One region of the Occultella kanbiaonis genome, then DNA from elsewhere that is predicted to be linked to it. Evidence: predicted binding sites of a transcription regulator. Region 1 holds the regulator's gene; the other holds the start of a gene.
What was found. The regulator LexA, encoded in region 1, represses DNA repair genes until DNA is damaged. The targets are predictions, from matches to a motif close to TCGAACANNTGTTCGA.
Positions count from the first base shown of each region.

Region 2: a site for LexA is predicted at 7,677-7,692, ahead of GKS42_RS21680 (HNH endonuclease signature motif containing protein). Genes of this name have one in related genera too.

Region 1 covers NZ_CP046175.1:2,115,121-2,129,398, forward strand. Annotated here, with positions in the region: gene GKS42_RS09710 (ATP-dependent DNA helicase) at 1-1,011, shown strand, start outside; gene GKS42_RS09715 (hypothetical protein) at 1,025-1,297, opposite strand; gene GKS42_RS26785 (hypothetical protein) at 1,314-1,439, shown strand; gene GKS42_RS09720 (hypothetical protein) at 1,430-2,095, opposite strand; gene GKS42_RS09725 (L-lactate dehydrogenase) at 2,336-3,310, shown strand; gene lexA (transcriptional repressor LexA) at 3,341-3,964, opposite strand; gene GKS42_RS09735 (LysM peptidoglycan-binding domain-containing protein) at 4,264-4,962, shown strand; gene nrdR (transcriptional regulator NrdR) at 5,129-5,602, shown strand; gene GKS42_RS09745 (aldo/keto reductase) at 5,735-6,784, opposite strand; gene GKS42_RS09750 (P-loop nucleotide/nucleoside kinase family protein) at 6,833-7,339, shown strand; gene GKS42_RS09755 (GNAT family N-acetyltransferase) at 7,346-7,915, opposite strand; gene GKS42_RS09760 (DUF5302 domain-containing protein) at 8,042-8,236, shown strand; gene serA (phosphoglycerate dehydrogenase) at 8,312-9,529, opposite strand; gene GKS42_RS09770 (HelD family protein) at 9,576-11,789, opposite strand; gene GKS42_RS09775 (PAC2 family protein) at 11,972-12,898, shown strand; gene GKS42_RS09780 (cold-shock protein) at 13,150-13,353, shown strand; gene GKS42_RS09785 (spermidine synthase) at 13,431-14,278, opposite strand, start outside.
Region 2 covers NZ_CP046175.1:4,714,284-4,728,561, reverse strand. Annotated here, with positions in the region: gene GKS42_RS21700 (sodium-translocating pyrophosphatase) at 49-2,364, shown strand; gene GKS42_RS21695 (cupin domain-containing protein) at 2,495-2,857, opposite strand; gene GKS42_RS21690 (SDR family NAD(P)-dependent oxidoreductase) at 2,916-3,704, shown strand; gene GKS42_RS21685 (MFS transporter) at 3,770-5,173, opposite strand; gene GKS42_RS21680 (HNH endonuclease signature motif containing protein) at 5,319-7,628, opposite strand; gene GKS42_RS21675 (DUF7059 domain-containing protein) at 7,917-9,455, shown strand; gene GKS42_RS21670 (phosphatase PAP2 family protein) at 9,639-10,541, shown strand; gene GKS42_RS21665 (hypothetical protein) at 10,505-11,356, opposite strand; gene GKS42_RS21660 (vWA domain-containing protein) at 11,353-12,507, opposite strand; gene GKS42_RS21655 (vWA domain-containing protein) at 12,504-13,481, opposite strand; gene GKS42_RS21650 (hypothetical protein) at 13,478-13,972, opposite strand; gene GKS42_RS21645 (DUF58 domain-containing protein) at 13,965-14,278, opposite strand, start outside.

The sequences.
Region 1 (14,278 bases):
GACGGCGCCCGGGAGGCCATGACCGCGATGCGCACCGAGGCCGGCGCGAGCGTCAGCCCGGAACAGGCCGGCGCGAAGAACATGGCCAAGAGCGCGATGCTGATCCTGTTCGAGGTGTGTGACCGGCTCCTGTCCGACCGGGTCGCCAACCTCCGGGACGTCGTGTGGTGCGAGCGCGGCCGGCGGCCGGGGGAGGGCTCCCGCTTGATGGTCGCGCCGCTGAACGTGTCCGGGTCGATCAACTCCGAGCTGTTCACCGACCGTGCGGTGGTGCTCACGTCGGCCACCCTCACCCTCGGCGGCACCTTCGACTCCACGGCTCGCGCCGTGGGCCTGTCCGACGGCGGCTACCGCGGCGTGGATGTCGCGTCACCGTTCGACTACGGCAAGCAGGGCATCCTGTACGTCGCCAAGCATCTGCCTGCGCCCGGGCGGGACGGCACCGACGAGCGGATCCTGACCGAGATCGCCGAACTGGTCGAGGCCGCCGGGGGCCGGACCCTCGGACTGTTCTCCTCCCGGCGCGGCGCGCAGCTCGCAGCCGAGGCGATGCGTGAACGCCTCGACACCCCGGTGCTGCTCCAGGGTGAGGACTCGTTGCCGTCCCTGGTCAAGCAGTTCGCAGCCGACCCGGCGACCTCCCTGTTCGGCACGCTCTCGCTGTGGCAGGGCGTGGACGTGCCGGGGGAGTCCTGCCAGCTCGTGATCATCGACCGGATCCCGTTCCCGCGCCCGGACGACCCGATCAAGGCCGCCCGGACCGAGGTGGTCGCGGCAGGAGGCGGCAACGGTTTCATGGCCGTCTCGGCCACGCACGCCGCCCTCCTGCTCGCCCAGGGCGCCGGCCGGCTGATCCGGCGTACCACCGACCGGGGCGTCGTGGCCGTTCTCGACCCGCGGCTGCGGACCGCCCGCTACGGGAGCTTCCTGGCCGGGTCGCTGCCGCCGCTGTGGCCGACCACGGATCCCGGCCTGGTCCGGGCGGCGCTGCGCCGGCTCGCGGCTTCCTAGTACTCCGAACGGATCAGGGAGCGGTCGAGACGTACTCGGCCGTGTCCTCATCGACGAGGATGACGATGAGGTCCACCTCGCCGCTGCGCTCGCCGGACCGTTCGACGAGGTCGAGGTCCTCCAGAGGCGCGCCGACGATCTCGACGTTCGGGTCTGCGCACTGTGCGGGATCGGTGTCTTCGACGGCGTCGCACAGGAGCAGGACACCACCCTCCGTGACGAGCGTGACGGCGAGGCGCACCTGTTCGCCGTAATCGGGCTCCTCGAGCGCCTCGCGCATCGTCATGGGGTGGAGCTCCGAGATGTCGACGGTCATTGGGCTGGGCGTCGGCGGGCTCTGGTCGGAGGTGCACCCAGCCAGCACCGCTGCCACGCTCACGCTCGCGAGGACTGCGCTCGTGACCGTTCTCACGGGTGGTCAGTTCTGATCACTGGCACGCCCTTCGTCGACGGCCTCATCAACGTGGGCCGCCAGCCGGACGACCGGATCGTGAGAGCCACTGCGCTGCAGTGCAGCCAGTCGCTCGGGCAGAACGTAGACCGTGACGGTGTTCGTTTTGTCATCGATCTGCGCACTGACGATCTCCTCGGCCGGCACCCCTAGTCCACCGGCAGTTGCCTGGCGTGCGAGCTCCGCCAGATCCGTGTAGGAGAATTCCGCCCCTATGACGCCGACTTCAACTCCGTACTGGTCCGCGCGTCGCTCGACGGTGGTGACGTCGCGGTCGGGGTTCGTCGTGAGCACGGCAAGGACACCCGTAGCCGGGTCGAAGCGGAAGCCGGCGAACGTCTCGCCAAGCTCCGAGACAATGACCTCGCGAAACATCGTCCGGGCAGCCTGCGACTCGACGTTCGCGCGAGCCTGCTCCTCGGATATCCCGAACTCCGCCACGAGGATCCGTTGCGCCTCGTCCCACTCCGAGGGTCGTGCCGCGGCCGTCTCGCGTTCGACGGGCCGTGTCGCGAGGGTGGGACCGGCCGATCCCGCCACGCGACCGGTCGTACCAGCTCCAGCACCGGCGATGAGGCTGGGGACCACGAGTGCTACCGCGCACACCACACGCGAGGCACGGTTGCCAGCCATCCGACTCTCCTTGCTCGTGGTCGCATGCTCCCCAGCGGTAAGGTCGCGACGTTGCCCCTCTGGTGTGGAAACTACACCGCGATCGAAGGCTGAGGAACCGATCGGCGGGACTCGTGAGCACGGATCGCGTCGACCTGGTCCGGGCGTCGCCGGGCAGGCTCGCGGGCGCCTGATCGGGCGGCCCGCCGTGGGCCGGATAGGGTTACCGCGAAGGCGATCCACCACGAGAGGAATCCCGTCGTGACCCAGGCACCAGACCGCGCCACCACACCTCCCGGGGTCTCCACCCTCGCCATCGTCGGCGCCGGCTCGGTCGGCGCCACGCTCGCATACGCGGCGCTGATCCGGGGCGTCGCCCGCCGGGTGGTCCTGTACGACGTGAACCGGGCCAAGGTGGAGGCCGAGGCCCTCGACCTCTCCCACGGCATGGCCTTCATGCCCATGGGTGCGGTGGAGGGATCGGACGACATCGGGATCTGCGCCGGCGCGGACATGGTGGTGGTGACCGCCGGTGCAAAACAGCAGCCGGGGCAGACTCGTATCGAGCTCGCGGACCGGACCATCAACCTGATGCGCACGCTCGTGCCGCAATTGGTGGAGGTCGCGCCCGACGCCATCTACATGATGGTGACGAACCCGGTCGACGTGGTCACCTACGCCTCGCTGAAGATCTCCGGGTTGCCGCCGCGGCAGATGTTCGGTTCCGGCACGGTGCTGGACACCTCACGGCTCAGGTACCTGCTCAGCGAACACAGCCGGATCGCGGTCCGGAACGTGCACGCTTACATCGTCGGCGAGCACGGCGACTCCGAGTTCCCGCTGTGGAGCGCCGCCAACATCGGCGGGGTGCCACTGCGGGAGTTCGTGGCCGCCACCGGCGTGCTCAGCCCAGGGGACCTGGCCGAGATCGCCGACGAGGTGAAGAACTCCGCGTACCGGATCATCGACGGCAAGGGCGCCACGAACCACGCCATCGGCCTCGCCGGCGTGCGGATCATCCAGTCGGTGCTGCGTTCCGAGCGTGCGATCCTGCCTGTCTCGAGCCTGCTCGAGGACTACCTAGGCATCTCCGACGTGTGCCTGTCGGTCCCGTCGATCGTGGACCGCGACGGCGTGGGCGAGCGTCTCGAGTTCAACTTCAATGAGTCCGAGCTTGCCAGCCTGCGCGCCAGCGCGGACGAGATCCGCGGCGTCGCCCGGCAGTTCGGCTTCTGACCCGGGCGCCCCAGAAGCCGAACCCCGACCTCAGATCGAGCGGAGCACACTCACCACACGGCCGAGGATCTGCGCCTCGTTCCCGTCGATCGGTGAGAACGCCGGGTTGGCCGGCATCAGCCAGACCTGCGAAGCGGAGCGCTTGAGCGTCTTCACGGTCGCCTCGCCGTCGATCATCGCGGCGACGATCTCGCCGTTCTCAGCGACGTTCTGCTGCCGCACGACCACCCAGTCGCCGTCGCAGATCGCGGCGTCGATCATCGACTCGCCGACCACCTTGAGCAGGAACAGATCGCCTTCGCCGACCAACTGGCGGGGGAGCGGGAACACGTCCTCCACGGCCTGCTCTGCCAGGATCGGGCCACCGGCCGCGATCCGGCCGACGACCGGCACATACGCGGCACCGGGATCGATGCCCTCCCGGTCCGGCGCCTCGAAGATGTCGATGTCGCCGCGGACGGACTGGGCGTCATCCGGCGCGATGACCTCGATCGCGCGGGTGGAGATCGGGTCCCGGCGCAGGTACCCCTTCTGTTCGAGCAGGTTGAGCTGGTACTTCACCGAGGATGGGCTCGCCAGCCCCACGGCCGCACCGATCTCTCGCATGGTGGGCGGGTAGCCCTTGGCCTCGATGCTCGACCGGATGGAGCCCATGATCTGCCGCTGACGCACGCTGAGGCCGTCGGGGCCGGGGGTGTCCTTCGGGTCGGGGGACTTGGAGCGGCTGGATCGGGTCACGGTCTCCTCCTGATGGTCGGTTCGGCCTGTGTTTCCGCCATTGTCAGAGGGCGGTGATGTGCTGTCGAAGTGTTCAGGACCACAGTAGGCGTCATCGGCCGATCCGCAAAACATGTGTTCGACTGGCGTGTCGACATCGGAATCGCCGCGTGCTACCTTCAGTACAGCCGTTCGACGAACAATCGTTCTACCCGCGACGACCGAGGAGACTCCCGATGAGTGCACTGGCCTTCCCCCACGCCGAGCTCCGCGCGGGTGCCAACGCCGGGACGCGGCGCGGCCGAGCTGTACGTCGTCGCCACCTGTCGGCGGTGCCGGGGGGCCGCGCCGGGGCGGCCCGGCCGGTGACCCGGGTCGTGAGTGCGCACCCGACCGTCGGGTCGTCCGCGGTCGCGCTGGTGCCTTCGCCCGCGGCATTGGTCGGCCCGCTCGCACCGGCGCCGACTCGTCGACTCGCGCCCGCCCTGCCCGACCTCACCTCGGCGCCCGCGCTGGCACCGGTGCCCGTGCCGCTCGCGCGGCCCGAGCGTGACGGCGCCCCGGTGCGGCCGGTCCGTCGGCCAGTGCGCCGTTCGGACGCACTGCCCGCCGAGACGGTCGAGCCGGCCCGCACGGCCGTCGATGCGCCGCTGCGGCTGACGGTCCGCGGTCGCCGGGTGCTCGTGGTGCTCGGACTCGTCGTCGCCGCGGCGCTCGGGTCGGTCCTCGGCCTCGCATTCCCGTCCGAGCCGGCCGCCCCCACCGAGGTGGCGACGGTGGTCGTCTCGCCCGGGGAGAGCCTCTGGGCGATCGCCGCCGAGCACGCCGCACCCGGCGCGGACGTGCGCGTGGTGGTCGACCAGATCATGGAGCTGAACTCGCTCGCCACCTCCACGGTGGTGGCAGGTCAGGCGCTCACGGTTCCCGTCGGCTGACCCACTGTTGGCCCGGCAGCAGGGCGAAGCCGCTCGTGTGCCCGAAGTCGCTTGCATCTGGGCACGCGAACGCCTAACGTTTCCCTACATCTAGTAGTTACACCGTTGTGATCCGCGCACATGTAGTGCACGGGAACGACGGCCACGATGTGGGAAGGATCCGTCGGTGCACTGCCCGTTCTGTCGGCACTCCGATTCCCGCGTCGTGGACTCCCGGACCGCCGAGGACGGGTCCGCGATCCGGCGGCGGCGCCAGTGCCCGAACTGCGGGCGGCGATTCACGACGGTCGAGACCACCAGTCTGAACGTGATGAAGCGTTCCGGTGCCGTCGAGCCGTTCAGCCGGGACAAGATCATCTCTGGCGTCCGCAAGGCTTGCCAGGGGCGGCCTGTTTCCGATGACGACCTTGCCCTGCTCGCACAGCAGGTCGAGGAGACGATCCGCAGCAACGGTGTCGCGGAGATCGATGCGCATGAGGTCGGACTGACCATCCTCGGCCCCCTGCGCGAGCTGGACGAGGTGGCCTACCTCCGGTTCGCCAGCGTGTACCAGGCCTTCTCCTCGCTGGAGGACTTCGAGGCCGCGATCGCCGCCCTGCGGGTGGACCGCCCGGACCAGAGCGAGGAATCGCTCCCATAGACCGCCGCCGGTGGCGCTGGAGGGGAAGCCAGCACCACCGGCGGCAGCATCGACCGGGTCCCGGCGGGCGTCCGCCGGCCGGGCCGTCGGCAGACGCGGACGCCGCGCCGCATCGGGCCGGATCGGTACCCCTCACAGGTCGCTTGAGCGCGCGCCCCACAGATTCACGCCGCCGTCGCGGGCGTACCGATCGATCTCGGTCAGTTCTGCGCTGGTGAGGCTCGGTGCGTCGAGCGCGGCGAGGGTGTCGTCCAACTGGGCCACGCTGGACGCGCCCACCAGGGCGGTCGTGACACGCGGGTCGCGCAGCACCCACGTCACCGCCAGCTGGGCCAGCGTCTGGCCGCGCCGCTCGGCGATGGCATTGAGCGAACGGATCCGGTCGAGGTTGGCGGCCGTGAGGTACTCCCTCTTCAACGAGGCACCCTTCGCGCCACGCGAGTCGGAGGGGACGCCGTCCAGGTAGCGGTCGGTGAGCATGCCCTGCGCCAGCGGCGAGAACACCACCAGAGCGAGCCTGGCCGCCCCGGCGACGTCCAGGAGTGACTCGCCGGCGGGACCCGGGTGCTCGATCCAGCGGTTGATCATCGAGTACGACGGCTGGTGCACGCTCAGGCGCAGCCCGAGCTGGTCCGCGACCGCGAGAGCCTCACGGGTCCGCTGCGCCGAGTAGGAGGAGATGCCCGCGTACCTGGCGCGGCCGGAGTCCACCGCCGTCCTGAGCGCGCCGAGCGTCTCGGTCAGGGGTGTGCTCGGGTCGTACCGGTGGCTGTAGAAGACGTCGACGTGATCCAGGCCGAGCCGCTGCAGCGAGGCGTCCAGCGAGGACAGCAGGTACTTGCGTGAGCCGCCCTCGCCGTAGGGTCCCGGCCCCGCCCGGTAGCCGGCCTTCGTCGTGATCACCAGCTCGTCCCGCAGGGCCCGAAGGTCCTTGGCCAGCAGGGCGCCGAGGTTCTCCTCGGCGGCGCCGACCGGCGGTCCGTAGTTGTTCGCCAGGTCCAGGTGGGTGATACCACGGTCGAACGCGTGATGGATGAGCTCGCGCTGGCGGTCGATCGGCGTGGCGACGCCGAAGTTCTGCCACAGGCCGAGGGAGATGGTCGGCAGGTCCAAGCCGGAGTTCCCCGCTCGGCGCATCGGCATCCGGTCGTAACGGTCCTCGGCCGGGAACGCGGTGGTCATGGCCACCGAGCGTAGTGCGCCCTTCGTGGCGGCACGTAGCGTGGGCGCATGCTGATCGTGATGTCCGGGCCGCCAGGCGCCGGCAAGTCCCATCTGGCCGGCCGGATCGCCCGCGCGCTGACGGTTCCGGTGCTCTCAGTCGACCCCGTCGAGGCCGCCATGTGGCGCGCCGGGGTCGGTGGCCCCGGCGGATCGCTACCCACCGGCCTGGCTGCCTACGTCGTGGTCGAGGCCCTCGCGGAGGGGGTTCTCGTCCTGGGCCAGTGCGTGCTGGTCGACGCCGTCAACGCGGTGGAGCCGGCGCGTGAGCAGTGGCGGAGGCTGGCGGCGCGGTCCGGCGTCCCATTGCGGGTCGTGGACGTGATCTGTTCCGACCCGGACCTGCACCGGTCCCGGCTCGAGGGACGACGGCGGGACCTGGCCGGGTTCCCGGAGCCCACCTGGGCGCAGGTGTCGCAGGCGACGGCCCCGCCGTGGACCGACCCGCACCTGCGCGTCGACACGGCCGATCCGGCTGACCCTCTGCCCGTCGTGCTGGCGTACCTCGGGCGGTGAGAAGGCTCAGTCGGGCGGCGCGAGGTCCCGTAGGTACTGCCTGCACACGTGCACGCGCCGGTACCGTCGACGCATCTCGTCCTCGTCGTCGATGCGGGCGTGCGCGAACACGAACAGCGGGGCGCTCAGCGGTTCCGGCGACGTGAAGCCCTCCAGTTCGGCGTCCGTCACCCCGCTGTCGGCGTAGACGTGCAGATAACGGTGGTTCTCCCGGAAGCCGCGGGCCAGGTACCAGCCGTTGGCGGCCTCGTTCCCGCGGGTCCACGCGTCCAGGGTGTGCGCGCCGGCCAGGCGCGGCAGCGCCGCGTCCAGGAGCCGGCTCGCGATGCCGGTCCGGGCGTGATCGGGGTGCACGGCCACCGACTCGATGGTCGCCTCGACTCCGTCGACGGTGACGTCGAGCAGACCGACGACAGTTCCGCCGTCGTCCGCCACGAGCTGGACCGACGGTAGTTCGTAGGTCGGGCGCTGCGTGTACACGTCGTCGTAGTACTCGGTCTCGAAGAAGCTCAGCAGCCGGCAACGCAGCCAGCTCGCGGCGTCGTCCGACCGGTAGTCGCAGATCGTGAGGGGCATGCCACCCACCCTGGCTACCTCGTAGGCCTGCCGCAATCGAATATGGGTGGCGCCGGCCAGCCCGCCACGGCAGGGTAGGGGGCACGCCGGAGAACCCGGCGGACGAACGAACGAAGAGGTGTGACGATGCCCGATCCCACAGATGCCGGACCCGACGAGGCCGCTCTGGCCGACTCGAAGGCCAAGATGCGTGAGGCCCTCGAGCGCAAGCGCGAGAAGGAGCACATGACCGCCGAGGGACGCCGCAACACCGGGAGCGTGCACGGCTCCGAGGTCACCGGCGCCGAGGGTAAGCGGGTGTTCCGGCGCAAGTCCGGCTGAGCCACGTGACGCGGCGGGCCGGGCGAATGGGGAGCACCCCGTCGCTCGGCCCGCCGTTCGCGTCCGTGGGGAAGGTCAGTCCTCGGAGTCGGGGTGCAGCGCCCGCACCCGGATCGTCGGCTCCATGTCCAGCAGTTCGGTGAGCTCGGACGGCCGCAGGTCGGCGCTGAGGTCGGTCACCACGTAACCCACGTCGCCGGAGGTGCTGAGCACCTGGCTCTCGATGTTCGCACCACCCGCGGCCAGCGTCCGGTTCACCGCGGCGAGGACACCCGGCACGTTGCGGTGCAGGTGCGCGATCCGGTGCGAGCCGTCGCGCGGGCGGTCCAGGATGAGCGCGGGGACGTTGACGCTCAGCGCGGTCGCACCGGTCTCGAGGTAGTCGCGCAGCTTGCCGGCGACGAACATCCCGATGTCCTTCTGTGCCTCCTCGGTGGAGCCGCCCACGTGCGGGGTGAGGATCACGTTCGGCAGGTCGCGCAGCTCGGACTCGAACGCGTCGCCCTGGGCCTTGGGCTCCTCGGCGAACACGTCGACCGCGGCGCCGACGATCCGGCCCGAGACGATCTGGTCACGCAGGTGGGCGTAGTCGACGAGGAAGCCGCGGGAGAGGTTGAGGAAGATCGATCCCTCCTTCATCCGGGCGAACTGCGCCGGCCCGAACATGCCCGCGTTCCCGGGCCGCCCGTCGACATGCAGGGTCACCACGTCCGCCACGTCCAGCAGCTCGTCGAGGCTGCGCATCCGCTGGGCGTTGCCGAGCGCGAGCTTCTCGGCGGTGTCGTAGAACACCACGCGCATCCCGAGGGCCTCGGCGAGCACCGAGAGCTGGGTGCCGATGTTCCCGTACCCGACGATGCCGAGCGTGCGGCCGCGCACCTCGTGCGCGCCAGTCGCCGACTTGTCCCAGGTGCCGGCGTGCAGCGCCTTGTCCTTCTCGGTGAGCCGCCGGGTCAACGCGATGATCTCGGCGAGGGCCAGCTCCACGACCGAGCGGGTGTTCGAGAACGGCGCGTTGAACGCAGCGACGCCACGGCCGGCGGCGGCTCGCAGGTCGATCTGGTTCGTGCCGATGCAGAACGCCCCGACGGCGAGCAGATCGGGTGCGCTCTGCAGCACCCGGGCCGTCACGTTCGTCTTGGACCGGATGCCGAGGACGTCGACGCCCTGCAGCGCCTCGATCAGCTCGTCCTCGTCGAGGGCACCCTTGGCGGTGACCACCTCGACGCCGGCGTGCGCCAGCAGTTCCCTGCCGAGCGGATGGATGTTTTCCAGAAGGAGTGCCTTGACCACGGCCCTATCGTCCACCTGCGCGGCCCAGTAACAAAAACGCGACCACTCAGTGGACGTCGGCGAGGCCCTCCGGCAGCGGGCCGTGATGCACCACGTGCAGGCGCCGGGTCGGCCTGGTCATCGCCACGTACAGGTCGCCGGCCCGGTCCGACTCGGGCATCAGCTCGGCCGGTTCGCCGAGCACGACGACGTCGAACTCCAGGCCCTTGCTGCCCGCCGGGTCGAGCAGGACCACCTCGTCGGTGAGGTCGACCACGGCCGACACCCCGAGCGCCTCGAGCAGCCCCGCATGCCGGTGCCGCGCCGCGACCACGGCGAGCCGGCCGCCGTCGAGCGTCTTCCGCTCGGCCTCGACGGCCGCCCGCAGACCCGCCGTCAGATCGTCGACCTGCGTGATCGCCAGCGCGTCGTCGATGTCCCGGGCCGAGGTGACCGGCGTCGGCGGGTGCTCCGGGTCGGCGGCCGTCGCCACCCGCCTGGCGGCGTCCATGATGTCCGACGGCGTCCGGTAGTTCACGGTCAGCGTCGCCAACCGCCAGCGGCCGCGCAGCGGTCCGTCGAGGGTCGCGCCCCAGTCGGAGGTGCCGGCCCGGGTGGAGGTCTGCGAGACATCACCGACGATGGTCATCGACCGGGTCGGGTTCCGGCGCAGCAGCGCCCGCCACGCCATCGCGGAGAGCTCCTGGGCCTCGTCGACCACGACGTGCCCGTAGGTCCAGCTGCGGTCCGCGTAGGCGCGTTCGGCCGTCGTCTGCCGCGGACCGGAGGTCGCGAACCGGTCGGCGAGGACCTCGGCGGAGACCATGCCGCCACCCGCCCCGCTGGCCTCCAGGACCTCGCGGGCGTACTCGACCTCCTGGGCCCGGCGGGTCTCGGCCTCGCGGGCGCGCGCGCGATCGGCCTCCTCGTCGGCGCCTATGAGTTCGGCGGCCTCGTCGATGAGCGGGACGTCCGCGGGGGTCCACTCGGCGTCGGTCCGCTCGAGCAGCCTGCGCTCGGCAGCGGTCAGCATCGGTGCCGCCTCAGTGAGGCGGTGCGGCTTGGCGTACAGGTCGGCCAGCAGGCCGGTCGCGGACAACGGCATCCAGCACAGGTTCAGCGCCACCCGCACGTCCCGCGCGGACCGGAGCTCCTCGAGCACCTCCACGTGATCGTCCTCGCCGAGACCGGGGACCATCTCGGCGTACTGACGGGACAGGGCGGTGAGCATCTGGCGCACGAACGTCACCCGGGCGAGGTTGTGCGGCGCTCGCCCACGCCGGGCCCGAGCCTGCGCCTCGCGCACCTCGGCCGGACGCAGCGTGAGCCGGACCGAACCCACCTTCAGCTCCCGCTCGGGCAGCACCCGCTGCCGGGCGCGTACGGCCGAAGCGATGATCCGCGCCCACACGGCCCGGCCCTTGATCTCGGCGACGCGGTCCGACTCGATGCCACGCGCGCTCACGCCCGGCACCAGGTCCGCCATCGTCGAGGCGACCACACCCGTCTCGCCGAGGGAGGGCAGCACCTGCTCGATGTAGCGCAGGAACACCCGGCTCGGCCCGATCATCAGGACTCCGGACCGCTCGAGGCGTTGCCGGTGCGCGTAGAGCAGGTAGGCGGCGCGGTGCAGGGCCACCGCAGTCTTCCCGGTGCCGGGACCACCCTGGACCACCAGCACGCCGTCCAGGTCGGAGCGGATCACCGCGTCCTGCTCGGCCTGGATGGTGGCCACGATGTCGCCCATCCGGCCGGTGCGCTGAGCGTTCAGGGCGGCCAGCAGCGCGCCCTCGCCGGAGAGGTTCACCTCGGCGGCATCGGTGAGCGCATCCAGGTCGAGCACGTCGTCCTCGACCGCGATCACCGTGCGCGCGCGGGTCTGCAGGTGTCGGCGCAGGATCAGGTCACCAGGAGCCGCAGCGGTCGCCTGGTAGAAGGCGCGTGCGGCCGGTGCCCGCCAGTCGGTGAGCATCGGGGCGTGGTCGTCGTCCGAGAGGCCGATCCGGCCGACGTACCGGCGCCCGCCGTCGCGCAGGTCCATCCGTCCGAACACGAGCCGGTCCTCGACGGCGTCGAGCTGGGCCAGGCGGTCCTCGTACAGCGTCGCGAACGCGTCGCGCTCGGAGCGGTTCTGGGGCGAGCCCGACGGGCCCTCGCGCCGCACCTGCGCGAGCCGCTGGGTGGTGTGCTCGCGCAACTCGTCCAAGCGGGCATAGACGGCGTCCAGATACGTCTGCTCGGCGAACGGCACGATGTTCTTGGTGGGTTCGGTCGCGGTCACGATGTGATCGGATCTCCCTGCATGCTCGGCGGCAGTTCTCGGTACTGGAGTGGATCGGACGGCCGTCCATTATCCCCCTGATCGGCGCGGTCCGCGTCGCGATGTCCACTCTCCGGTCGCGAGAGGACGATGGGGAATGACACCGGCGGTCCTCGTGTTGGATCGGTGGAGAGGTGAGTGACATGACGAAGGACCCACGAGAGTTGTACAGCCGCAGCGACGGCCCGGTGGACCTGCGCGACGGCGAGGTCCCGGTGCTGGTGCACGCCCTGCAGGGCGCCATGGACGCCGGCCACGCGGGTCGGCTGATGGCCCGTCACCTGACCCGCAAGCTTCCGAGTGAGCGACTGATCGACTTCGATGTGGACGCGCTCCTGGACTACCGTTCTCGCCGGCCGTCGATGGTGTTCGACGACGGCGCCTGGACGTCCTACGAGGACCCCGAGCTCGTGGTCGACCTGATCCGCGACGACGAGGGCGCCCCGGTGCTCTTGCTGCACGGGCTCGAGCCGGACCTGCAGTGGGAACGGTTCGTCGCGGCCGTGCGCACCATCATCGAGGACTTCGGCGTGACCACCACGATCGGAGTGCACGGCGTACCGATGGGCGTGCCGCACACCCGCCCGATGACGGTCACGGCGCACGCGACCCGGGCGGACCTGATCGGGGAGCACCCGAACTACTTCTCGAACGTCCAGGTGCCGGGCACCGTCTCGGCACTGCTCGAGTTCCGGCTCGGCCAGGAGGGGCGCGACGCGCTCGGCTACGCGGTCAACGTGCCGCACTACCTGGCCCAGATGGAGTACCCGCAGGCGGCCGCGGAACTGGTCCGGCAGATCTCGCGCACCACGGGGCTGAGCCTGCCCGTGGGTGACCTCGAGGCTGCCGGGGCGAAGGTTCGCGCTGACATCGACCGGCAGGTGTCCGGTTCGGAGGAGGTCGGCGCCGTGGTGCACGCGCTGGAGACCCAGTTCGACTCGTTCCTCAGTGCGAACGGTGAACCGGGGCGCGGATCGCTGACCGCGCCGGCGGAGGAACTGCCCAGTGCCGACGAACTCGGCGCGCAGTTCGAGGCCTACCTGGCCGGCAAGGACGGCGACTCCGACTGACGCCCGGTCCACCGATTCCTGCGAATCAGTGGAATTCTTGACGCCGGCCATGCCAGACTTGCCGGTGTTGCAGGCGTTTCACTTACGTACGATCCGGGGCAAGCACAACCGGTGCAGGTCTCACGGACGAACGAGTGGGGCCGTTGAGGTGCCACGAGTCCGTCCACACTGACGTGGGGCGAAGCATTGCGGCATCACCGGGGTGGGCACCGGGCCCGCCCCAGAATTGTCCCCGGAAGGACACGCACAACATGGCACAGGGAACCGTCAAGTGGTTCAACGCTGAGAAGGGCTACGGCTTCATCGCCCAGGACGGCGGCGGCGACGACGTCTTCGTCCACTACTCGGCCATTCAGTCCGACGGCTACCGCAGCCTCGAAGAGGCACAGCGCGTCGAGTTCGAGATCACCCAGGGCCCGAAGGGCCCGCAGGCGGAGAGCGTTCGCGCCGTCTGATCTCGCTCGGTGAGGGGGCCCGCACCCACGGGGTGCGGGCCCCCTCGCATGCTCGGACCCGCCGGCGTCCGCGCTGCTCAGGACGAGTGGTCGACGGCGGCGCTCGCCGGCGTAGGCCCGTCGCCGCCGGCCGTGGTCGCCACGGCGGCCGGGTCCGATCCGAGCGTCGGCGGCGGGTCCGTGAACGGGCGCGAGGTGCCCATGAACACCTCGAACGCCGGGCCGTGGACCAGGCTCGCGGGCGCGGGCAGGGTCCGCACCCGCCGGTCCAGGTGGGCCAGGGGCAGCGGTTCGGCGGAGCCGACCAGCACGACGTTGCCGTACCGGCGGCCCTTCAGGACGCCCGGCTCCGCGATCACGGCGGTGTACTCGAACACCTCGGCCACGGTTGCCGCCTCCCGGCGGGCCAGCGGCAGCGGTGGATGGTCGGCGGTGTTCGCGAGGTAGAGCCCACCGGGCCCGAGGACCCTGGCCACCTCGCGGGTGAACTCCAGGGTGCGTAGGTGTGCCGGTACCGCCCGGTCCGCGAACGCGTCCCGGATCACGGCGTCGTAGCTGTCCTCCCGGGCCGCCGTCGTGGTGCGCCGGGCATCGTCGACGCGGATCCGGAGCCGCGGCGCGCGGGGCAGATCGAACCAGTCGCGCACGTACTGGGCGAGGAGGGCATCGACTTCGACGGCGAGCTGGCGCGAGTCCGGCCAGGTCGCGTCGACGGCCCGGGCAAGGGCGCAGCCGGCCGCACCGAGGTGCAGGGCCCGGACACCGCCGCCCTCGGGCAGTGACTCCTCCAGGGCGGCGAGCATCTGCTGCATGTACTCGAACATCAGCCGACGCGGATCGGCGAGATCGAGGTGGGAGCTCTCGACCCCGTCGAGCAGGACCAGCACACCGTCCGGATCGGCACTGTCGGTGGTCAGTTCTACAG
Region 2 (14,278 bases), 2.6 Mb from region 1:
GCGACACGGATGCCTGGGGACCTGTGCGTAGTTCGTCGAGGAGGACGGATGCTCGAGCTCGGAAACACGAGCGTTGTCATTGTGTCGGTGATCGCTGTCATCGGTGTTCTCTCGCTGGTCCTGGCGGTGATCCTGCGGAAGCAGGTTCTCGCTGCCGGTGAGGGAACGCCGAAAATGCAGGAGATCGCCGCCGCTATCCAAGAGGGGGCCTCGGCGTATCTGAGCCGGCAGTTCCGAACACTGGCGATCTTCGCCGTGGTCGTGTTCGGGTTGTTGTTCCTGCTACCAGGCGACGGCGCCATCAAGATCGGGCGGTCGGTCGCGTTCCTGTTCGGGGCGGGTTTCTCCGCCGCGATCGGTTACCTCGGCATGTGGCTCGCGACCCGCGCGAACCTGCGCGTCGCTGCCGCCGCCACCGGGGCGAACGGACGCGCCGAGGGGGCGCGCATCGCGTTCCGCACCGGCGGCGTGGTCGGCATGAGCGTGGTGGGCCTCGGTCTGCTCGGCGCTGCGGCCGTGGTGCTCAGCTTCCGCGGCGATGCGCCCGCGGTGCTGGAGGGCTTCGGCTTCGGCGCGGCGCTGCTGGCGATGTTCATGCGCGTCGGCGGCGGCATCTTCACGAAGGCCGCCGACGTCGGTGCGGACCTGGTCGGCAAGGTCGAGAAGGGCATCCCCGAGGATGACCCGCGCAACGCCGCCACCATCGCGGACAACGTCGGTGACAACGTCGGCGACTGTGCCGGCATGGCCGCGGATCTGTTCGAGTCCTACGCCGTGATGCTGGTTGCCGCGCTCATCCTGGGGAAGGCGACCATGGGTGAGCAGGGGCTCGTGTTCCCGCTCATCGTGACCGCGATCGGGGCGATCGTGGCCGTGCTCGGCGTGGCGATCACGCGTGTCCGCGGCACCGAGAGCGGGTTGCGGGCGATCTATCGCGGCTTCTACGTGTCCGCTCTCGTCGGCGCCGGCCTCGCGGCCGTGGCGGCGTTCATCTACCTGCCGTCGACCTTCGCGGCGATCCCCGGCGTCAGCGCCGACCTCGCCGAGCACGCCGGCGACCCGCGGCTCGTAACGGCCGCGGCAGTGCTGGTCGGCGTGGTCCTGGCCGGGATCATCCTGGCCGTGACCGGGTACTTCACCGGCACCACGTCAAAGCCGACCAAGCACGTGGCAGCCACCTCGCGGACCGGCGCCGCCACCGTGGTGCTGTCCGGCATCGGCGTCGGGTTCGAGTCGGCCGTGTACACGGCCGGGATCATCGCGGCCGCCATGTGTGGGCTGTTCCTGCTAGCAGGCGGCTCCATCTGGCTCTCGCTGTTCCTGATCGCGCTCGCGGGTTGTGGCCTGCTCACGACCGTCGGTGTGATCGTCGCGATGGACACGTTCGGGCCCGTCAGCGACAACGCGCAGGGCATCGCCGAGATGTCCGGTGACGTCGACGAGGAGGGCGCCAAGATCCTGACCGACCTGGACGCCGTCGGGAACACCACGAAGGCCATCACCAAGGGGATCGCGATCGCGACCGCCGTGCTCGCGGCGACCGCACTCTTCGGCTCCTACGGCGACGCGGTGAACACTGCCCTGGCGGACATCGACTTCGACCCGGCAGCGCGCGGGAACGACCTCGTCGCGGCGATGCTGAACTACGAGATCGTCTCCCCGATCACGCTGGTCGGCCTGATCCTCGGGGCTGCGACGGTGTTTCTGTTCTCCGGGCTGGCGATCGACGCCGTGACCCGCGCGGCCGGGGCGATCGTGTTCGAGGTGCGCCGTCAGTTCCGGGACTTCCCCGGCATCATGACCGGCGAGACACGACCGGAGTACGGCAAGGTCGTGGACATCTGCACCCGCGACTCGCTGCGGGAACTGGCGACGCCGGGTCTGCTGGCCGCGTTCGCGCCGATCGCCGTCGGGTTCGGCCTGGGTGTCGGTGCGCTCGCCGGGTTCCTCGGGGGTGCGATCGGTGCCGGGGTGCTGATGGCGGTGTTCCTCGCGAACTCCGGAGGTGCCTGGGACAACGCCAAGAAGATCGTCGAGGACGGCCACTACGGCGGCAAGAACTCCGAGGCGCACGCCGCGGTGGTCATCGGTGACACGGTCGGTGACCCGTTCAAGGACACCGCCGGCCCGGCCATCAACCCGCTGATCAAGGTGATGAACCTGGTCTCGGTGCTGATCGCACCCGCCGTGGTCGTCATGAGTGTCCCGGCCGACGCCAACCACGTGGTCCGGATCGCGATCGCCACGGCGGCCGCCCTGATCGCGTTCGGCGCGATCGTCGCCTCTCGGCTGCGTGCGTCGAAGGTGGACGCCGCCAACGAGGCTCAGGCCGAACGCGAAGCGGAGCAGATCGCGGCGAACTGAGTTCACTCGCGCCGCCGACCGGTGGGCGTCCTACGGCCGTGAGGGTCGTGGGGCGCCCTTCGGCGTTTCGTCGCACGTGCTGACCACGGCTTAGATCTGCCCGCCACGGCTCAGGTCTGCCTGTCACGGCTCAGATCTGCTCGACCACGGACGTCAGGTCGCCCCCGGCATTGCCGGTGTTGACGACCCCGGCGGGCTCCAGCAGCAGTGCCTTGACCTCCGCGTCGGCGCGCGGGCAGTGCTCGACCCCTCGCGGCACGACGAAGAGCTGGCCGGGGCCGAGGACGACGTCCCGGTCCCGCAGTTGGATGGTGAGCAGCCCGTCCAGCACGAGGAACAACTCATCGGTCTCATCGTGGGTGTGCCAGACGAAGTCGCCCTTGATCCGGACCAGCTTGACCTCGTAGTCGTTCAGGCGCGCGACGAGTTTGGGCGACCAAGGCTCGGCGAAGAGATCGAACTTCGCGTTGAGGTCCACCGCGTCTTCTGTCATGGCCCATAGTCTGCCAACGCCGCGCCAGGCGAGGCGTTGGCAATGGCACGATGAGGGCATGGATCCAACTGCCGCACGTACCGCCCTGATCACCGGCGCGAGCCGGGGCATCGGACGCCACCTTGCCCTCGGCTTGGCCGACGCAGGGCTGGATGTGGCGCTGCTCGCTCGGGACGTCGACCGGCTGACGGGCGTGGCCGAGGAGGTCGAGTCCCGTGGTCGTCGTGCGGTGGTGCTGGCAGCGGACGTGACCGATCGCGTCGCCGTCGATGCCGCCGTCGCCGAGGCCGAGTATGCCCTCGGGAGGGTGGACCTGCTGGTCAACAACGCCGGCCTGGTGGATGCCGAGGTGCCGCTCTGGGAGGCGGATCCCGACCAGTGGCGAGAGGTTCTCATCACGGACGTGTACGGGCCGTTCCTGCTGGCTCGGGCCGTCGTGCCGGGGATGCTGAGTCGCGGCGGCGGGCGGGTCGTGGACCTCAACTCCGGGGCGGGCACCCGCGACTTCGCCGAGTTGAGCTCCTACAACGCGGCCAAGACGGCACTCTTCCGCATCGGTGGCGGGTTGCACGCGGCCGGCTTCTCGCGCGGCTTGCGGGCGTTCGAGGTGGCGCCGGGTGTGGTCCCGACCGACATGTCCACCGGGATGCGGATGCACGCGGACCGGACCGACTGGACCCCACCCGAGGCCGTGGCAGGGATCGTGACGGCCATCGCGGCGGGGGAACTGGACAACCTCTCCGGCTGCTACCTGAGGGCTGGCCTGGACACGGTCGATGATCTGCGCGCCCGAGCGGCAGCGGGACCGCAAGCCGGGCGCCGTCTCGAGATCACGGACTGGGTCTGACCGCTGGGACGTCGCGTCCACACTCCAGGTCTCGCGCAGGACCGCACCCGGGTGCGGTGGTGCCGTCAGCTCGTGACCGGCGGCTGATCGAGGGCGGTGTCGTGGTGCTCGCGCGGGCGCACCCGGATGAGCAGCAGCAGGCCGACGAGCAGCACCAGGATGATGCCGAGGATGCCCCAGTACTGAGCCTCATCCCTCGACAGCCCGGTCACGGCGACGCCCACCACGATCGCGGTTGAGAACGCGGCGGGCGCCATGAAACTGACCGCTCGCCCTGTCGTGGCATAGAGGCCGAACACCTCACCCTCGCGTCCCGCGGGGATGAGTCTGGCCAGGAACGTGCGCGAGGCGGACTGGGCCGGCCCGACGAAGATGCACAGGATCAACCCGAGGATCCAGAACACCCTGGTGCCGCCGGAGTGGAAGAAGAAGATCAGGGTGCCGGCGATGATCATGGACGTCAGCGACAGCAGGATCACGCGCTTCGGGCCGAGCAGGTCGTCCAGGGCGCCGAACGCGATCGTGGCGACCCCGGCGACGACGTTCGCCACGACACCGAAGATGATCACCTGCCCGGCGCTGAACCCGAACACTCCGGCCGCGATCACCCCGCCGAACGTGAACACGCCGGCCAAGCCGTCGCGGAACACGGCCGAGGCGATCAGGAAGAAGACGGTGTTCCTGTCTGCACGCCAAAGGTCGGCGATCGTGCGGAAGAGCAGGCGGTAGGACTCGATGAGACCGGGTCGGGGAGCTCGCGCGGCGCCGGTCTTGGGCTTGTCCCGGATCGTCAGGATCACCGGGATCGAGAACAGCAGCGTCCAGACGGCACACAGGAGCATGGTGACGCGGACGTCCATGCCGTTCTCGCCAGTGATGCCGAAGACGCCCACGTCGGGGTTGATCAGGCCGAAGTAGACCATCAGCAGCAGCACGATCCCGCCGATGTAGCCCAGTCCCCAGCCGAGCCCGGACACCCGGCCCACGGTACTCGCCGTCGAGATCTCGTTGAGCATGGCGTTGTAGTTGACGGAGGCGAACTCGAACGCGATGTTGCCGCCGGCGAGGAGGAGCAGGCCGAGCCAGAGGTACTCGGGCGCGGGCTGGACGAAGAACAACCCGGCCGAGGCGATCACGACGAGCAGAGTGTTGACCGTCAGCCACAGGGTGCGTCGACCCGCCCGGTCTGCGCTCTGGCCCGTGATGGGAGCGAACAGTGCGATCAGCACACCCGCTCCGGCGAGGACCCATCCGAGCGTGGACTCCGCACCCGGGCCGAACGCGTCCGAGGTGATGTAGACAGTGAAGACGAACGTGGTGATCACAGCGTTGAACGCTGCGGAGCCCCAGTCCCAGAGCGCCCAGGCGGTCACCGGCCAGGTCAGGATCCGGCTCGGCGGCGCCTTCGGATCGCTGTCGATGCTCGAGGCACCTGGCGCAGGCGACACCGCCTTGTTCGTCTCGTCCATAGGGACAAGGTAGAGACAACCTGCATCCAGATGGTGTCCAACGGACGAACGGCGCACCTCGGGCGTGGCGGTGGCGCGTGGATCCAGCTGTGCTGCCCCCGAGCCGCGCCAACGGATCCCTCTGACGCGGTCCTGACGCACCGCGTCAGTTCCAGGGCGGGTTGGTGGGGTGGATTTCGGTGCCGTCGGGTCGGTAGAAGTGCCATTTTCCGTTGTGTCGGGTCATGGTGATGTTGTGGGTGTGGATCCAGTGGTGGTGGTAGTAGCAGGCGAGGCCGGCGTCGTGGAGGTCGGTGTTGCCGCCGTCGGCCCAGTGTTTGGTGCCGTGGTGGGTTTCGCAGCGTTCGGGTGGGGCGGTGCAGTTGTGGTAGACGCAGTGGCGGTCGCGGGCGATGATGGCGCGGCGTTGGGCGGCGGTGTAGAGGCGGTGGGCTCGGCCGTGGTTGAGGATTTCGTTGTCGGGTCCGAAGATGATGCGGTAGGTCTCGCCGGAGCAGCCGATGATGCGGTCGAGCAGGTCGCGGGGGACGGGTCCGGTGTTGTCGGTGAAGGTGGCTGGTCCCGCGGCGAGTAACGCGGCCCAGTCCCGCCCGCCACCGGGTACGGCGATGCTGGGCACGGCGATGCCGGGCACGGCGATGCCGGGCACGGCGATGCCGGGCACGGCGATGCCGGGCACGGCGATGCTGGGCAGGGCCGTGCCGTTGGTGCCGGGCAGGGCGGTGCTGTTGGTGCCGGGCACGGCGGTGCCGCTGGTGGGTTGGCCGAGTGCTCCGACGGCCCGCGATTGGCAGTCGGGCAGACCGGTGGCCTCCGACGTGGGCGAGGGGGCGGGTGCTTGCCCGGGAGGGCTCGTGTTGCTCGCCGTAGGTGTGGAGTCCTCGGGTTCGTGCCCGGTCGCCGGGGTCGGTGCTTGCGCGGAAGCGCCGGGCTCGCCTACCGGGGTGGCCGGGTTCGTCGGGGTGGGCGCTTGCGCGGAAGCGCCGGGCCCGCCTGCCGGAGTGGCCGGGTTCGCGACAGTGGGTGCTTGCGCGGGCGTGCCGGGCTCGTTCGCCGGACGGGCTGCCGTGTCCGTTGTGGTCGGGCCGGCGTTGCTGCGCGGGCTGTGGTCGGCCGGGTCATCGGTCGGGTCGGTGGTGGTGTCCAGGCCGGGTAGGGGTTCGGTGATCGGCTGCGGGGGCGCCGTCGGGCTGGCTGCCTCGGCTGCGTCGGGCCCCTCGTCAGCTGCCGAGTCTTCGGTTCCGGCTGCTCCGGCTCCAGTTGCGGCTTCGGTGGTTTCGGTGGTGGTGATGATGTCGAGGAATTCGGGGTAGTTGATGAGGACGCCGAGGTGGGGTCGGACGGATCCGGAGGTGCCGACTTTGCCGTGGTCCAGGGCGGTGTGGGCGAGGTCGCTGAGGGCTTGGGCGCGGCGTTGGGAGGAGGTGCGGGTCTCTCCGGCGGCGGGCTTGCCCATGATCGCTTCGAGTGCGGTGCGTACGTATTGGCCGTGTTCGAGGGTGAGGAATCCGGCGAGGTGGTAGCCGTCCATGGTGCGGTCGATGTTGAGGTATTCGCGGTCGGAGGCGGCGTGGTGGGCCTTGTCGGTGGCGTCGGGGTCGGCGATCGCGACGAAGTGATCGACCAGCCTGCGCAGGTCCTCCGGCGAGCGGGTGGCGGCGTTGGCGAGTAGGAACTCCTCCACCGTCTGCACCCGCCCAGCACGGTCGGGGGTCGCGTCGTCGTCGGGCTCGGCTTCGGGGGTGGCGTCGCTGGCGTCGGCGCTGCCTGTCGTGGCGTCGGTGGCCTCGACGGACTCGGTGGCGTCGGCGCCCTCGGTGGGGTCGCTGGCCGCGGTCGCGTCGGTGCCATCGCTGCCGTCGGTGCTGGTGCTGCCGTCGGTGCTCGCCTCGGCTGTGTTGGGGTTGGTGGGGGTGGCGGGGTATTGCAGGCCGTCGACGGCGGCTTGGGTGGTGGTGGCCTTGAGCAGGATCTGGGCCTGGTCGATGCCGATCTTTCCGGTCCGTAGCCAGGTCCGGGTCGCGGGCAGACTGTTGCGTAGCCCGGTGGCCAGGGTCGACATCCGGCGGGCGCTGGCACCGCTGATGCCGTAGGTCTTGGCCACGTAATGCGGATAGGTGCGCAATCCCTTGCTGGTGTCCCAGGTCCCGGCCTCGGACTCCAGGCCCATCCAGTCCAGCTGGGCACCGGTCAACGCCTGCGTGATCAGGTGCGTCCGCAGCGCCGCGTGGCCCAGGAACCGGGACCCATACCGGTCGGACTCGGTGACCGGATCCGCGGTCGCGATGCCCTGCGTGAGGGCCTCGATCGCGATCAACTGATCATCCAGCGACCCCGCCATCAGGTCCGCCAGAGACAGATGCATCCGGGACGCGAGCGCCACACCCGGACCCGACGGGACAGCACCGGTGGTCGAACCGGGGCCGCCGGTGCCGGTCGTGGTGGTGTCGTCCATGTGTGCTCACCTCCCCGTCGTCGAATGGCCCGAGACACTGACTGGCATTCGTACGTCTGTTTGACTGCTTGACCTCCACTCTAGGACGTCCCACCGACAGCGCAAGGACCCCGATTTCCGTTGTGGATACAGGGACAGCAGCCCATCCAACCGACCCACAACCAGCCGCCGAGACACCCCGATGACCCTCCATCCACACGGCCCGGACCGACTGGATCTCCACTGTCGTAGGGGTGGTCTACGGCGACCGTCGTGGCACCCACCCGTCGCGCCTCTACGATTGCCGCTGTGACAGGCATCGGCGGCTCGCCCCAGCAGATCGACCGGTTGCGATCCGACCTCTTGCACAGTCACTACGACGTCGACACCCTCGCCGACGTGCTCGGCGAGGTCGCGACGGCGGCGATGGCGCGCGAGCAGGTGCTCCCGGCGATCCGCGTGGCCCGCAGCAGCGACGAGCCGGCCGCCGTCCTCGTCCGGCTCTTCATCCTCGGCGACGACGTCACCGTCGCCGAGGCGACGCGTGCGCTCCCGGAGCTCGGCGTCGAGGGCGCCGCCGGACTCGGCCTGCTGACAGCCGCCGGCACGGCTCCGGACGACCGGGTCACGGCCCGCATCGACCTGCGCCCGGTGGACACCTCCGGCGGCGGCCTCTGGCTCGCCGCCGACCTCGGCGAGGCCACCACGGGCGCCGCCGTCGGCGCCGAACACGTCCTCGGCCTCGGCGGCGCCTCGCGAACGCTGGCCGAACTCACGGTGCGGACCCCAGTCGGGCGGGCCCTGGACCTGGGCACCGGGAGCGGGATCCAGGCCCTCAACCTGGCCGGCTTCGCGCAGTCGGTGGTCGGCACGGACATCTCCGCCGCTGCCCTCGCCTACGCGGCGTTCAATGCCGCCCTGAACGACTGCGCCGTCGACCTGCGCCACGGCTCGATGCTCGAGCCCGTGGCGGGGGAGCAGTTCGACCTCGTGGTCTCCAACCCGCCCTTCGTGATCACCCCGCGCACAACCGGGGGCGCAGCCCAGGCCGTGGAGACCTATACCTACCGCGATGGTGGTCGCCGCGGTGACGACCTCGTCCGTGACCTGATCACAGGCGTTCACGCGGTGCTCGCGCCGGGCGGCACGGCGCAGTTCCTCGCCAACTGGGAGGTGCACCGCGGAGAGGGTGCCTTCGACCGGGTCCAGCAGTGGCTGGCCGAGAGCGGCCTCGACGGGTGGGTCATCCAGCGCGAGTACGCCGACCCCGCCGAGTACGCCGAGACCTGGCTGCGGGACGGCGGCATCACCCCGGACCGTGACGCGGACGCGTGGCGGCGCGGCTACACCGCCTGGCTGGACGACTTCGAGGCCAGGGGAGTGGACGCCGTCGGGTTCGGGTACGTCACCCTGCACAAGCCACTGCGCCCCGCCGCCCTGCCCTGGCACCGGTTCGAGGAGATCACCGGGACCCTGGCGCCCACCCTGTGGCCCACGATCGCCGCGACCCTCGCCGCGAAGGACCGCCTCGCGCACCTCGGGGACGAGGTGCTCGCCGATCAACGTCTGCGCGTGGCCGGGGACGTCACGGAGGAGCGCCACTACACGCCCGGTCAGATGGATCCGCAGGTGATCGTGCTGCGTCAGGGCGGCGGTCTCGGGCGGACCGTGCGCGCGGGCACCGCGCTGGCCGCGGTGGTCGGCGCGAGCGACGGCGAACTCACGGTCGGGCAGATCGCGTCCGGTGTCGCGGTGCTCACCGACACCCGCCCCGCCGACGTCCTGGCGGACGCCCTGCCGCACGTCCGCGGGCTGATCCTCGACGGACTCCTGCTGCTGCCCGAGTGAGAGCGGCGGCACTGCGCGCCCGGCCCCGCTCACGCGGTCCGCTGCCGCCCCGCTCACGCGGTCCGCTGCCGCGCCCGCGCCCCAACCCCCGTCGACGGCGGACCAACAGATCTGCACACGAGTCTCACCACCCCTGCGCACGTCGGCGCGGTATCTGGCCGCCGGCCATGGTTACCGTGGAGGATGACTGCTGTGACCATGGCTCCGACCCCGGCGCCTCTCGACGCCCGCGGGAGGCGCGGGCTGACCGCCCCGCTGCTCGCGGCCCTCGCCTCGGCGGCGGTCCTGGTGGCCACGGCGTGGTTCTTCGTCACGACCCGGCTCGGGCAGCTCATCGACGACGCCGCCCTGTCCGGTGCGGACGCCGGCCCGCTCACCCTCACCCAGGCGATCCTGCCCATCCTCAACGTGGTGTCCGTTCCGTTCGTCGCCGCGGCGGTGGTGGGCGCCGTGGTGATCGCGGTGGCACAGCGCCGCTGGTCGATCGCCGGCGCCGCCGTGCTCCTGCTGGTCGGCGCGAACGTGACCACCCAGGTCCTCAAGGCGATCCTGCCCCGGCCGGACCTCGACGCCACCCTGGCCCTGTCCAACTCGCTCCCCTCGGGGCACACCACGGTGGCCGCGTCGGTCGCCGCGACCGCGCTGCTGATCGCCCCTCAGCGCTGGCGCGGACCCGTCGCCATCGGCGGTGCCCTCTACGCGATCGCGACCGGCCTGGCCACGATGGCCATCGAATGGCACCGCGCGTCCGACGTGGTCGCCGCGTTCGCCGTCGCCGCGTTCTGGTACTTCATCATCGAGGCGGCCCGCTCCGTGCGGCGCCGCTCGCTGCCTCGCGGCTACCGCGGTGCGCCGGGGGCGAACGCGGTCACGCTGCTCAGTGTCGTGGCCGTCGCGACGGGACTGCTCGGCGCCTCGATCGGTGTGCTCACGGCCCTCAACGTGCCGGTCTACGAGCGTCCCGGCGAGGTGATCGCCTACGTCGGCGCCTGCTCCTCGGTGATCGCGGCGTCAGCGGTGGCGACCCTCGCGATGCTCGCGATGCGCCCTCACCACCGGGCGTCGTCGTACTCCGCCGGCTCGTAGTCCCGCGACTCCTGGTTCTGCTCGCCCTCGGCGCGCTCCTGCGCGGCCCCGGCCTGCTGCTCCTCCAACTGCTCAAGGGTGCTCTGGTCGGGCGCCGACTCGGGTTCGCCCTCGGCCTCGCCATCCTCGCCCTCCTCCCCGTCGTCCCCCTCGCCTGACTCCGGGTCCGAGTTCTCCTCGATGCGCTCCTGTGCGTCCATCAGCCGATCGCCCGCCTCGGACGCCTCGCTGCCGGCCTGTTCGGAGAAGCAGTACTCGGCCTCGTCGATCACGGCCAGCGCCGCGTCGTAGTGGGCCTGCGCGCCGGGGACGTCGCCGAGCGCGTCGCCCTGGCCCTCGATGCTGAGCACGAGATTCACCCGCACCTGACAGGCGCGGTCCGGGCCGGCCGGGCCGAGGGCCCGCTCGAACTGGGCCTGGGCGCCGGGCAGGTCCCCGAGCCGGAACAGCACGTCGCCCTGGTTGAACGGCGACACCTCGCGCTCGAACAGGTTCGCGAAGCCGGCGAGCGTGAATAGCCGCTGGCTGCGCTCGTACTCCATCGGGTCCGCGATGCCCGCCTCGTACGCCGACACCGCGGTGGCGTTCAGGATCGGGGTGCCGAGCAGTTTGCCGGCGATCAGCAGGGCCACGGCCGCCGGTCCGACGGACCAGCGCAGGAGCCGGAGACGGCGGAGCCTGCGTCGGTCGTTGACGGCGGCGGTGTCGGTACTGCCGGGGTGGGCGTAGCCGGCATCGGGCCGGGTTCCGGCGCCGGGCTTGGCGCCCTCGTGGCCCGGAGGGGTCGACGGCGGAGCAGCGGTCGGGGTCGTCATCGGAGGGCTCCGTTCGTGGTGCGGTCCCGGTCGCCGCGGGTCGCCGTGTTCTCCGGCTCGCCGTTCGTCGCGTTGCGGTCCCCGGCGGTGGGGTGGTCCCGTCCGGCTCCGGTCGTGCTGCGGCTGCGATCGCCGCGCGTCAGACGGCGCTTCCCGTCGTCGTCGCCGCGCCGCCGGGCCGGGCCGATCGCGAGCAGTTCGGGGACGAGCAGTGCGCCCTCCCAGAGCACCAGGGCGAGCAGCGGCACGGCGAGCAGCCAGCCCAGGTCGGCGCGCCCGGCGAGCTCCTCGTCGGTCGCCTCGAGGCCACCGGTCTCGACGTCGACGACGTCCTCCAAGCCGCCCGGCGCGGTCCGGTGTGCGTAGTCCACGTCCAGCTCGCCGGCGATCGCCGTGAGCGCGGCCTCGTCGATCCGGGAGATCGCGTCCGTGCTCGGGGACTCGCTGTTGTCCTGGATGTACCGCGCCTCGGTCTCGTAGCCGCTGTTCTCGAGCATCCGCCCACCCTCCGCGGTGCCGTATCCGAGCACCGCGCCGTCGTCGACGAGGTCCGCGAGCGAGGCGAACGAGGCGTCCGGCGGCGAGCTCGAGGTGGTCTCGCCGTCGGTCATCAGGAACACCACCCGGGTCCGGTCGGGCTCCTGCTCCTGGGCGGCGGTGAGCCGCTCGGCCATCACCTCGACCGCCGTCAGCGGGGAGCTGCCTGCCGAGTAGAACGCGATCTCCGGCTGGAGCACCTCGACGGCCGTGCGCAGCGCCGTCGTGTCATCGGTCAGCGGCAGCTCGACCCGACCGATCTGGTCGAACGTGAGCAGCGTGAACCGGGCGCCCGGCAGGGCGTCGGCGATCGCGACCACGTCCTCGGCGACCCCCTCCAGACGTGGCCGGCCGCCGTCGTGATCCTCGGCGACGATCGAGCTCGTGGTGTCCACCACGAAGAACACGTCGACGTTCGTGTTGGCGGCGCGCGCGTCCGGATCGGGGATGCCCGGCCGCAGCGCGATCACGGCGAGCAGCGCGGCGATCCCGGCCCGGCGCAGCCAGGCCCGGCGCCGGCGCGGATCCTGCCGGCCGGCCCAGGCTGCGAAGCCGACCGTAACCGCGGCGAACACGGCGATCAGCCACCATGGGGCCACCGGCAGGAGCGTCATAGCCCGGCCTTCCAGGCGAGACCCATCAACGCGACCAGGCCGGCCCCGCCGAGCGCCAGGAACACCCCGGGAGCCGCGTACTCCAGCACCTGGGGTGCGCCGGTGAACGCGGCCGCCTCGGAGTCGGCGATCGTGTCCACGAGCGCCGCGATCTCCTCCGGCTCCTCGATCAGGTAGCTCGCCCCGCCGGTCAGTTCCGCGGCCTCGGCCAGCTCCACGCTCTCGTCGCTCTCACCCCAGGACGTCACGTTCAGCGCGTACAACCGGATGTCGCGGTCGGCCACGAGCCGGGCCGCCTCCGGCAGCGTCACGAGCGGGTTGCCGGACACGTAGTTGTCCGTGGCCATGATGATCGAGCGGGACCGGTCGGTGTCGACCGCGTCGAACCGGAGCGCGCAGGAGACCAGGCCGTCCCCGATCAGCGAGGAGCCACCCTCGCCGTAGTAGGTGCCCTGGAGCTGGCCGTAGTCGTTCTCCGCGAAGCCTTGCGAGAGCATCGTCAGCTGCTCGGTGACGTAGGCGTAGTCCGTGGTCAGCGGGAACACGGTCACGGCTGAGCTGTCCCAGATCGTCATGCCGATCCGCTCGCCCTCGAACTGCGGCACCAGCTCGGCGAACGTGGCCAGCAGCTCCTCGTTGAAGGAGTCCATCGACCCGGACACGTCCAGGCAGAGCATGATGTCGCGGGTGTGCAGTTCCGGCTCGGTCGCCGACGCCCCGATCGGGCGGGCCAGCAGCACCGTGCCGGCCACGGCGAGCCCCGCGACGGCGACCGTCATCGCCGTCAGCAGCTGCCGCCGTCGGGCAGCGAGCGCGCGGTAGCGCGGCAACGAGGTGAGCCGCTCCGAGTGGGCCACCCGGACGGCGTCGGCGGACGTGCGGGCCGCCGTGCGGCGCCACCACCACCACGCGCCGGCCGCGATCGCGACCAGGAGCACCGGGATCAGCCAGCCCCACAGGATCGAGACGGTCATCGCCACCCTCCCACCACGCCGGCGGCCAGGGCGACCGCGCCCGGCACGTCGGCCGCGCTGCCGCGGCCGTCGGTCGTGTCCGTGCCGGGCTCGGGGGCGGAGAACTCGACCGGGTACAGCTGCTCGATCGCGGCCGGAAGCACCCCGGGGTGGTGCCGCTTCAGGTCCGCCAGAGACATCGTGTGTGCGGGCACCCCTGACGCCGCGAACGCGAAGGTGCGCACGATGGCGCTGAGGCGCTGGTAGGCGTCCCGTTCGGGCAGTCGGCCGGCGGCGTGTTCAACCCCGACGGCGTGCAGCTGCGCCAGGTGCGCCTGCTTCAGTTCCGCGAGACCGCGGCCGTGCATGGGCGTCGGCTGGGCCGTCGCCGGCACCGCCCGGGTGCTCCAGAACAGGTACCCGAACCAGCCGAGCACGGCCACCACGAGCAGTGCGCCGAGCACCGGCCAGAGGGCGCCGTACTGCCACGGGCCGTAGAGGTCGTCAGCCACGGGCGGCGCGCTGCTTCTCGAGGAGCCGGAACACGGCGGGGATGACCTCGGCGTCGGAGCCGATCCGCTCCGCGGCGATCCCGACCCGGCGCAGCAGTGCGTCCCGGCCGCCACGGGCCGCCGCGACGGCGGCGGCGTGCTCGCGGCGCAACTGCGGATCGTCCCGCAGCGCAGCCGGCAGCCCCTGCAGTGCGTCGACGTCGAGCAGGTCCCGCCCGGCGAACCGGTCGTCGGTCAGTTCCGCGTCCGAGATCGTCAGCCAGAGGACCTCGTGCTGCACCCGGAGCCGGCGCAGCACCTCCTCGT